DNA from 2 places in the Paenibacillus sp. FSL H8-0168 genome. Region 2 is predicted to be linked to the other one. Evidence: predicted binding sites of a transcription regulator. Region 2 holds the regulator's gene; the other holds the start of a gene.

What was found. The regulator Rex, encoded in region 2, represses fermentation and respiration genes when NADH is low (regulators of the CRP and FNR family bind a similar motif). The targets are predictions, from matches to a motif close to TTGTGAAATATTTCACAA.
Region 1: pflB (formate C-acetyltransferase) is a predicted target of Rex. The motif match lies at 2,205-2,222, and genes of this name have one in related genera.

What each region holds. Positions count from the first base shown of each region.
Region 1 covers NZ_CP151948.1:3,529,580-3,534,348, forward strand. Annotated here, with positions in the region: gene pflB (formate C-acetyltransferase) at 1-2,171, opposite strand, end outside; gene adhE (bifunctional acetaldehyde-CoA/alcohol dehydrogenase) at 2,500-4,769, opposite strand, start outside.
Region 2 covers NZ_CP151948.1:3,371,287-3,376,055, reverse strand. Annotated here, with positions in the region: gene dinG (ATP-dependent DNA helicase DinG) at 1-1,350, shown strand, start outside; gene MHI21_RS14885 (redox-sensing transcriptional repressor Rex) at 1,395-2,048, shown strand; gene MHI21_RS14880 (amidohydrolase) at 2,035-3,336, shown strand; gene MHI21_RS14875 (DUF5590 domain-containing protein) at 3,374-3,898, shown strand; gene MHI21_RS14870 (hypothetical protein) at 4,440-4,769, shown strand, end outside.

The DNA of each region.
Region 1 (4,769 bases), 160 kb from region 2:
ATCGTAAGCTGTGGATAGTTTTCTGGGTGCTCCATTGCATCCAACAGTTGTTCGCGAGCAAACACATTGACATTCAGATGATGTGCGTGGCTTCCAAAGTAGCCATCCATCATCGAAACAAGGTTTGTTTTGCGTGTTTCTTCTTCTTTACCCAGTGCTTTAGGCACGATGGAGAAGGTGTTCGAGATACCATCCAGACTGTGTTCATAAGGCAATTTGGCTACGGAACTCAGAGATGCCAAAGCACCTTTTTTATCACGGCCGTGCATTGGGTTTGCCCCTGGTGCAAACGGTTCGCCTGCTTTACGTCCATCTGGTGTTGTACCTGTTTTCTTACCGTACACCACGTTGGAAGTAATAGTCAGTACAGATTGAGTAGGAACCGCATTACGATAAGCTTTATGCTTGCGAATCATGCTCATGAAGCTTTCTACCAGTTCCACAGCGATGTTATCTACACGGTCATCGTTGTTACCATAGCAAGGATATTCGCCTTCGATTTCAAAGTCAACGGCAATCCCTTTTTCGTTACGGATTGGTTTAACTTTTGCAAATTTAATGGCACTCAAGGAGTCGGTAGCAACTGACAGACCCGCAATACCACAAGCCATGGTACGGAGAATATCACGATCATGCAACGCCATTTCAATGCGTTCGTAGCTATATTTATCATGCATGTAGTGAATAACATTCAAAGTGTTCATGTACAGTTTTGCCAACCATTCCATCATAGGTTTGAAGCGGCTCAACACTTCTTCATAATCCAGAACTTCACCTGTAATGGCTGGGAATTCAGGCCCTACTTGAACGCCAGATTTTTCATCTTTACCACCGTTAATTGCATACAGCAGAGCTTTAGCCAAGTTGGCACGAGCACCAAAGAATTGCATTTGCTTACCGATTTTCATTGCCGATACACAACAAGCAATACCATAATCGTCTCCATAAATTGGACGCATCAGATCGTCATTTTCGTACTGAATGGAGCTAGTTTCAATAGAAACTTTCGCACAATATTTTTTGAAGCCTTCAGGCAATTTTTCCGACCACAGTACAGTCAGGTTCGGCTCCGGTGCAGGTCCCAGATTGTAGAGGGTGTGCAGGAAACGGAAGCTGTTTTTAGTTACCCGAGTTTCTCCAGTTACGGACATACCACCAATGGACTCAGTAACCCAAGTTGGATCTCCACTGAATAGTTCATTATAGTCAGGTGTGCGCAAGAACTTAACAATACGCAATTTCATAACAAAATGATCGACCAGTTCTTGAGCTTGTTCTTCTGTCATTGTACCCTCTTCCATATCACGTTGAGAGTAAATATCAAGGAAGGAAGATACACGTCCTAAGGACATTGCTGCACCATTTTGTTCTTTGATTGCTGCAAGATATCCAAAATATACCCATTGGAAAGCTTCTTTCGCATTGTTAGCAGGTTTTGAAATATCAAAACCGTGCTCAGCAGCCATTTGTTTCAGTTCATTCAAAGCACGAATTTGTTCGGAAATTTCCTCACGCAGACGAATTACGTCTTCTTCCATGGAATCAACTTCAAGGCTTTTCAGTTGCAGCTTTTTATCTTGGATCAAGAAGTCTGCACCATACAAAGCTACACGACGATAGTCACCGATAATACGACCACGACCGTATGCATCAGGCAGACCAGTAATGATACCAGCTTTACGGGCTGCTCTCATTTCATCTGTATAAGCATCAAATACACCTTGGTTGTGAGTTTTACGAATATGAGTGAAAATATCAATGATACTTTCTGGTACTTCAAACCCATAGGCTTTACAAGCGTCGATCATCATCCGAATTCCACCAAACGGCTGCAAAGAGCGTTTGAATGGAGCATCTGTTTGTACACCGACAATTTGCTCTTTATCCCGGTCTAGATAACCCGGTTTATGTGAAATAATAGTGGATGGCGTATTCACGTCTACATCAAGCACGCCGCCGTTTGCCAACTCTTTTTTGGTAAGATCGGATACAATATCCCACAATGCAGTTGTGTTGGCGGTAGGACCAACCAAAAATTCTTCATTGCCAACATAAGGTAAGATATTAGTTTCAATAAAATCGTTGACGTTAACTTCTTTAGTCCATTTGCCTTTTTTAAAACCTCTCCAGCCAGATTGTTGCTCTTGTAATTCTCTCTCAATCACCGACATGTAAATCCCTCCAAATTGTTTGGTCTTCCGGACTTGTGATTTTTTTCACGATAAAGCTATTTCTTGAGCCCGGCCTGTTCACCGATGCCTTACGCTCAGTGTCGGGACCTTTCTTACACCCTTATTGTAGAATAATGATAGAGTGTAGTATGTGATAAAAATCACAATATGAGTGATTTTTATCACTTTATTTTCCCTAGCTTCACGCCTATATCCTTAGCCTTGCCGTTCACCTCCCTTCCCAAACCAACAGGCCCTCTATATAGAGAGCCTGCATGGGTATTGAACGAGAAAATGCTTTTTCACAAGCCTCTTCGTACCTATTATATTATTGGTCAAAACGTCCGTAGAAGGCATTGCGATAGACATCAGCCAACTCAGTAACCAGCGGCAACTTCGGATTCGCAGTTGTACATTGATCTTCAAAAGCGCGGTCAGCCAGATAGTCTACACGTGATTCGAAATCCTTCGCATCGAAACCGATTTGTTGGAACGATTCCTCGATACCAAGTGTTTTGTTCATCTTACGGATCGCTTCGATCAAGCTGTTAACCCCTTCTTCGGTGGTACGTGCAGGCAGTCCCAGTATGCGCGCAATTTCTGCATAACGCTCATCCGCAACAAAGTGCGAATATTTAGGGAACGAAGCAAATTTTGTCGGTTTTTTCGCATTATAGCGAATGACGTGCGGCATCAAAATGGCATTCGTGCGGCCATGCGCTGTGTGGTATTGTCCACCCCATTTATGTGCAAGACTGTGGTTAATGCCCAAGAATGCATTAGCAAACGCCATACCAGCAAGTGTGGAAGCATTATGCATTTTTTCACGAGCCAGCTTATCACCGGTCAGAGCCGATTGTTCCAGGTATTGGAATACCAATTGAATGGCTTTAATCGCCAGACCGTCTGTGTAGTCATTAGCCATTACGGACACGTAAGCCTCGATAGCATGTGTCAGAACGTCCATACCTGTGTCCGCTACAGCTGTTTTAGGCAGCGAATATACAAACACTGGGTCAATAATTGCCACATCAGGAGTCAACTCATAGTCAGCCAGCGGGTACTTCGTGTTGCCCAGGTTTTTGTCCGTAATTACTGCGAACGATGTAACTTCGGACCCTGTACCCGAGGTTGTAGGGATAGCTACAAATTGTGCTTTTTGACCCAAACGTGGGTACTTGTAAATCCGTTTACGGATATCCATGAATTTTTGTTTTAAGTTATTGAAATCAGTATCTGGATATTCATAGAACATCCACATGCCTTTAGCCGCATCCATTGGCGAACCGCCGCCCAGTGCGATGATGCAATCCGGTTGGAAACGTCTCATCATTTCAGTACCACGTTCTACCGTAACTGTCGATGGATCTGGCTCTACTTCAGAGAACACTTCGATAGCTACTGGTGTTTGGCGTTGATGCAGATAATGAATAACACGATCTACATATCCCAGTTGTACCATCATAGGGTCCGTGATAATGGCTACACGTGTGATATCAGGCATTTTAGCAAGATACTGTGTCGAATTTTTCTCAAAATAGATTTTGGAAGGTACTTTGAACCATTGCATATTCACCGTCCGTTTCGCCACCCTTTTCACATTAATCAAATTGACTGCCGATACGTTCGACGAAGTCGAGTTACGACCGTACGAACCGCAACCGAGTGTCAACGAAGGAAGGTTGGTGTTGTAAATGTCGCCAATCGCACCATGTGTGGAAGGTGCATTTACAATGATACGTCCTGTTTGCAGACGGTTTGCGAAGCGAGCGATAACGTCCTCATCGTTCGAATGAATAGCGGACGAGTGGCCCATGCCCCCGAATTCCACGACTTCAGCAGCGCGTTGAATACCTTGTTCTGCATTTTTTACTTTATAGCAAGCCAATACAGGACTCAATTTTTCCGCAGACAATGGGAATTTTGTTCCTACCCCTTCAATCTCAGCGACCAAAATTTTAGTTCCTGCTGGTACTGTGATACCACTCATTTCAGCAATTTTCACAGCAGACTGCCCGACGATAGCTGGGTTCACTGCACATTTCTCGACATTCATAGCTCCTTGAGTGAGCTTAGCTGCTTCTTCTTTATTTACAAAATAGCAGCCGTTAGCGATCATCAATTTTTTCACTTGTTCGAAGATTGGCTCTTCGATAATAACCGCTTGCTCGGAAGCACAAATCATACCGTTGTCGAAAGATTTAGAGAGGATGAGATCGTTCACAGCCTGCTTGATGTCTGCTGTTTTTTCAATAAAGCAAGGCACGTTACCTGGGCCTACACCCAGAGCAGGTTTACCGCAGCTATATGCCGCCTTAACCATGCCTGATCCACCAGTTGCCAGAATCAGCGCCACATCAGGGTGGTTCATCAGTACATTGGTCTTATCCATCGAAGGTGCTTCAATCCATTGAATACAATCAGCTGGAGCACCATGTTTAACAGCTGCTTCGAGCAAGACGCGGGCTGCTTCCGCACTACACGATTGAGCAGATGGATGGAAACCGAAAATGATTGGGTTACGTGTTTTAATGGCAATCAACGCTTTGAACATCGTAGTCGAAGTCGGGTTTGTCACTGGAGTGATCCCCATGATAA
Region 2 (4,769 bases):
CTGCCCTCACTTCGTCAACAGTTGGCGAAATCGGGGCACGAGAAGTCGACGGATTGGGCCTCAACCATCGATCAGATGTATCCGCTCGTGTTAGAGGTTAAGGAAACTTGGGACCTGCTAAGCGATAAGCTGTTTGGCATGTTGCCAGAGCGAAGCGATGCGACACCGGGTGAAACAGGACAGTTTTCTTCCCGTCTCAAACCTTCAGCCAAGCCTGCAAAGTGGGATCAGGCGGGGGCTTTGGAAAATCAGCTATATGTAACGATGAGTGAAATTTTGCGCAAGGGCGACAAGCTGATGCTGGACGTCAAGGAAGAACATGACGATTATGCGGCGGATAGCCTTATTACAGATATCACGGGTCTGCTCAAGGATCTGGCGGGGATTCGAGAAAATTTGCGCTTTTTTATGCGACTCGATGATGAAACAACCGTATACTGGCTAGAAGCGAGTGGGCAATTCCGCAGTAAATCATTACAATTTTATGCAGTGCCCGTCGATGTGAGCCGCCAGTTGAAAGAAATGTTTTTTGACAAAAAAAGAAGCATCATTCTGACGTCTGCTACCTTATCGGTAGATAAGTCGTTTCAGTACATGATCGATCAGCTTGGCTTGCAGGAGGCCGCAGATCAAGAGCGGCTGATGACTTCGCAGCTCCCGTCACCCTTTAATTACAGGGATCAGGTGTTGCTGGTCATTCCACGGGATTTCCCAAGCGTGAAGGGCAGTGTAGGAGATGCACACTTTGTAGATATGCTCGTTAGCTCTCTAGGAGCGACTGCTCAGGCGACGCGGGGGAGAATGCTCGTTCTGTTTACTTCCTATCGGATGCTCCGGCAAGTGTATGAGCCGCTCAAAGAGGCCTTAGCATCCAGCGAAATTACTGTGCTGGGACAAGGAGTGGACAGTGGGAGTCGCAGCAAGCTAACCCGCCGTTTTCAGGAAGCCAAAGCTTCTGTATTGCTGGGAACCAGCAGCTTCTGGGAAGGCGTCGATATTCCGGGGAAGGCTCTGACTTGTCTAGCCATTGTTCGCTTGCCATTTCAACCGCCGAATCACCCGTTGCTGGAGGCAAAAAGCGAGCTGCTCCAGCAGCAGAAGAAGAATCCATTTATGAAGCTGTCTGTACCACAAGCGGTCATTCGCTTCAAACAGGGATTTGGTCGGTTGGTTCGTACAGCGAGCGACCACGGGGTCGTTATCGTTTACGATACGCGTGTGATCGAATCCTATTACGGAAAGCACTTTTTGTACTCGTTACCGGGACCAAAAATGGAGCATATGCCATCGGAGCAAATGGTGCCCCGCATCGCCGAATGGCTCCAATCCGCCCCGGAGACCGAGGCATAACGGACGGACACTAAGTATGTTCGTTACAATTAGGGGGAGCAAGTATGAAATCAGATAAAATTTCAGAGGCTGTCGTACGGAGGTTACCCGTATATTTACGTTATCTGAATGCACTTCACAAACGGGAGGTGGCTACGGTCTCTTCTCAAGAGTTGGGACAGAGGCTAGATTTGAACCCGGCCCAAATCCGTAAAGATCTCGCCTATTTTGGAGATTTTGGTCGGAAGGGTATCGGTTATGATGTTTCTTATCTAATTGAGAAAATACGCCATATCCTGAAAATCGATCAGCAAATTAATGTAGTATTGGTCGGAGCGGGTAATCTGGGGCAAGCCCTTTCGAATTATAACGCTTATTTAAAAGACAATATGAAGATTGTAGCGGTATTTGATGCGTTTCCGGATAAGGTAGGGACCAAGATCAATACATTGGTCGTGCAACCGATGGATGAACTGGAAGCGACTGTGAGAGAAAAAAACATTCGAATCGGGATTATTACCGTACCTGATTTTGAAGCACAGCACGTGGCTGACAGGCTTATTGAGAGCGGAATTGGAGCGATCCTGAACTTTGCACCGACTACTCTCAAGGCACCGGCCAACATTCGGATTCATGCCACAGACTTTACAACTGATTTGCTTAGCCTCGCTTATTATTTGGAGGACGGAAAGGAAGAAACACAATATGACAGTGAATAAATGGATGATTAAAAACGGCTCTTTTGCCGTAAATGGACCAGAAGCTGGGGTAATCCATGGTACTATGATTGTAGAAGATAGCCGCATTACTTACATTGGCGAGACATTGCCTTCGGGTGAGGAAGAGACGGAAGCGATCGATGGTAAGGGGCTTTTGTTTTTACCTGGTCTGATTAATACTCATGGTCATGCGGCGATGTCTCTGCTGCGTGGGCATGGAGATGACTTGGCACTTCAGGTATGGCTTCAGGAAAAAATGTGGCCTATGGAAGCCAAGTTTACATCTACGGATGTGTACTGGGGTACGTCGTTGTCTGTGCTGGAAATGCTGAAAGGTGGTACAACGACCTTCCTGGACATGTACGATCATATGGATGAGGTGGCTCGTGTGGCTGAAGAGTCAGGTATTCGTGCAAGTCTGATGCGTGGAGCAATTGGACTATGTTCGGAGGAAGAACAGCGAATCAAGCTGGCTGAGGCCGTAACTTTTGCGCGTAACTGGCATGGTAAAGCAGACGGGCGTATTACAACGATGATGTCACCGCATGCGCCATACACCTGTCCACCTGCGTTTATTGAAAAATTCGTACAAGCTGCGCATGATCTGGATTTGCCGCTGCATACGCACATGTCTGAGACGATCGCCGAAGTGGAGCAAAACGTACGTGACTACGGTTTGCGTCCAGTTGCACACTTGGATAAGCTTGGCTTTTTCTCCCGTCCTTCGCTTGTTGCCCATGGCGTTCATTTGAATGACGAAGAAATAGCTTTACTGGCTGAACGTGGTGTAGCGGTTTCGCACAACCCAGGTAGCAACTTGAAGCTGGCAAGTGGTGTGGCAAGAGTGCCTGAATTGCTGCGTGCAGGGGTTACCGTTTCTCTCGGAACGGATGGTCCTGCCAGTAATAATAACCTGGATATGTTCGAGGAAATGCGTCTGGCAGCACTTATTCACAAGGGTGTATCTGGTGACCCTACGGCAGTTCCTGCGAGTGAAGCGCTGCGTCTGGCAACAGAATACGGTGCAAAGTCAATTGGTTTAAAAGAAGTAGGAGCGTTGGCAGCAGGCAACAAGGCTGACTTTATCGCGCTGGATCTGAATCAGGCACATTTCTTGCCGCGTACAGATCTTATTTCCCATGCGGTATACTCAGCAAGCGCCAAAGACGTGGTTCACGTATGGGTAGACGGTCGTCAGGTTGTGAAAAACGGCGAATGCCTGACTATGGACGAGGAACGCATCAAACATGAGGCACAAGCCGCCTTTGAAGGGCTGCTGTCGCGCTAATTCAGGTGTCACATCCCCTTAGAGAGGAAGCACGGGTTTGAAAAATAAGAAAAAGTGGATAGCGGTCGCCATTTTGGCCGTAATACTGATCCTGGTCAGCATTTTCTGGTATTATTCCTATGTTACTCAAGGCCAGGTGGCTGAGAAAAATGCCGCTATCATTAAGGCCAAGCAATCAGGTGGTCTGGTTAGCACGACTCAAACATGGAAGTCTGTGTGGGATCAGGTATATTGGGTGGTTCAAGGGAAAAATGCACAGAATGAAAATATAATGGTGTGGGTTCCTTTTCAAAAAGTGGAAGGACAACCTAACGTACCTGCCGCAGATAATAGCGGTGTTCACACCGAACTGCTGAAGAATGGAGTCGATGAGCAAAAAATGACGGCAATAATTCAACAGCAGCTTCCAGGTGCAAAAATTGTAAGGCTTCAGCCGAGTGTGTTCAATGGCGAATATGTGTGGCAGTTGTTTTACGATGATGGAAGTCATCATTACTACAGCTTTTATCGTTTCTCAGATGGGGTAGCGACAGGTGTGAAATATACTTTGCCCAATAACTGAGCTGGTTGAGGATTAGCAGATGTGGAATGAATGACTAGTAAATAATTGAAAACTCAAGAAAAAGACGTAAATGCGATGGAAATCGTATTTACGTCTTTTAGTCTTGCTATGTCGTAAAATGGGCTGAAAACCAGTGAAGCATCTTTACCTATCCATCTTCTCTCCTAGGGAAAATTCATCTTTATGGCGGGCAGTACGGAGTGGAGGATTTGAATCTGGAGAAGCGGAGCGTTCGCCTTTACCGCCGGATTTTCTCCGTAAGAATAAAATCGAGAAAAATCGGGTGGCAACAGCGATCGTAAGATCAAATCCTACGCTCAGCGTCTCGCCTCCACCTTAACCAAAGATTTTGCCTCATCACAACTCCTCCACACATTGCCTTCGATATTAGATATACGTTATGATATACTATATTTTATAAGTGATAGACAAAAATGATAGAAAAAAGAATTGCTGATCGCTGTAAGATCATGCAATTTGGTTGTTTGTTGACATTCGTCCCGTTTCTTCTGTGTTTTACATTTTGAGAGGAGGATGTTGTTTGAAATTGCGTGCAGTTCCTATCGTTGTGGCGGCAGTTTTGGCAGCTTTGCTGCTATTTGGGGGATGGTTCATTTACCGTCAGGTTACAATGCAAAGCCCTCTGGAAAAACTGGTTTCTCAATATCCAGGCGTGACAAGCGCTCAAATAGATATTAAACAGGATCAGGTTGTATTGAAACTAGATCTCAAACCGCAGGCGGATGTGGCCGGATTAGTCGATGTGGTTAAGCAAAAAGGACAAACCATCATTGGTAGCCGTACCATTAAGCTAGATATTGAAGATCGTTCCAATTCAGCACTGAATCAATGGTGGTCTGAGGCTATGTTT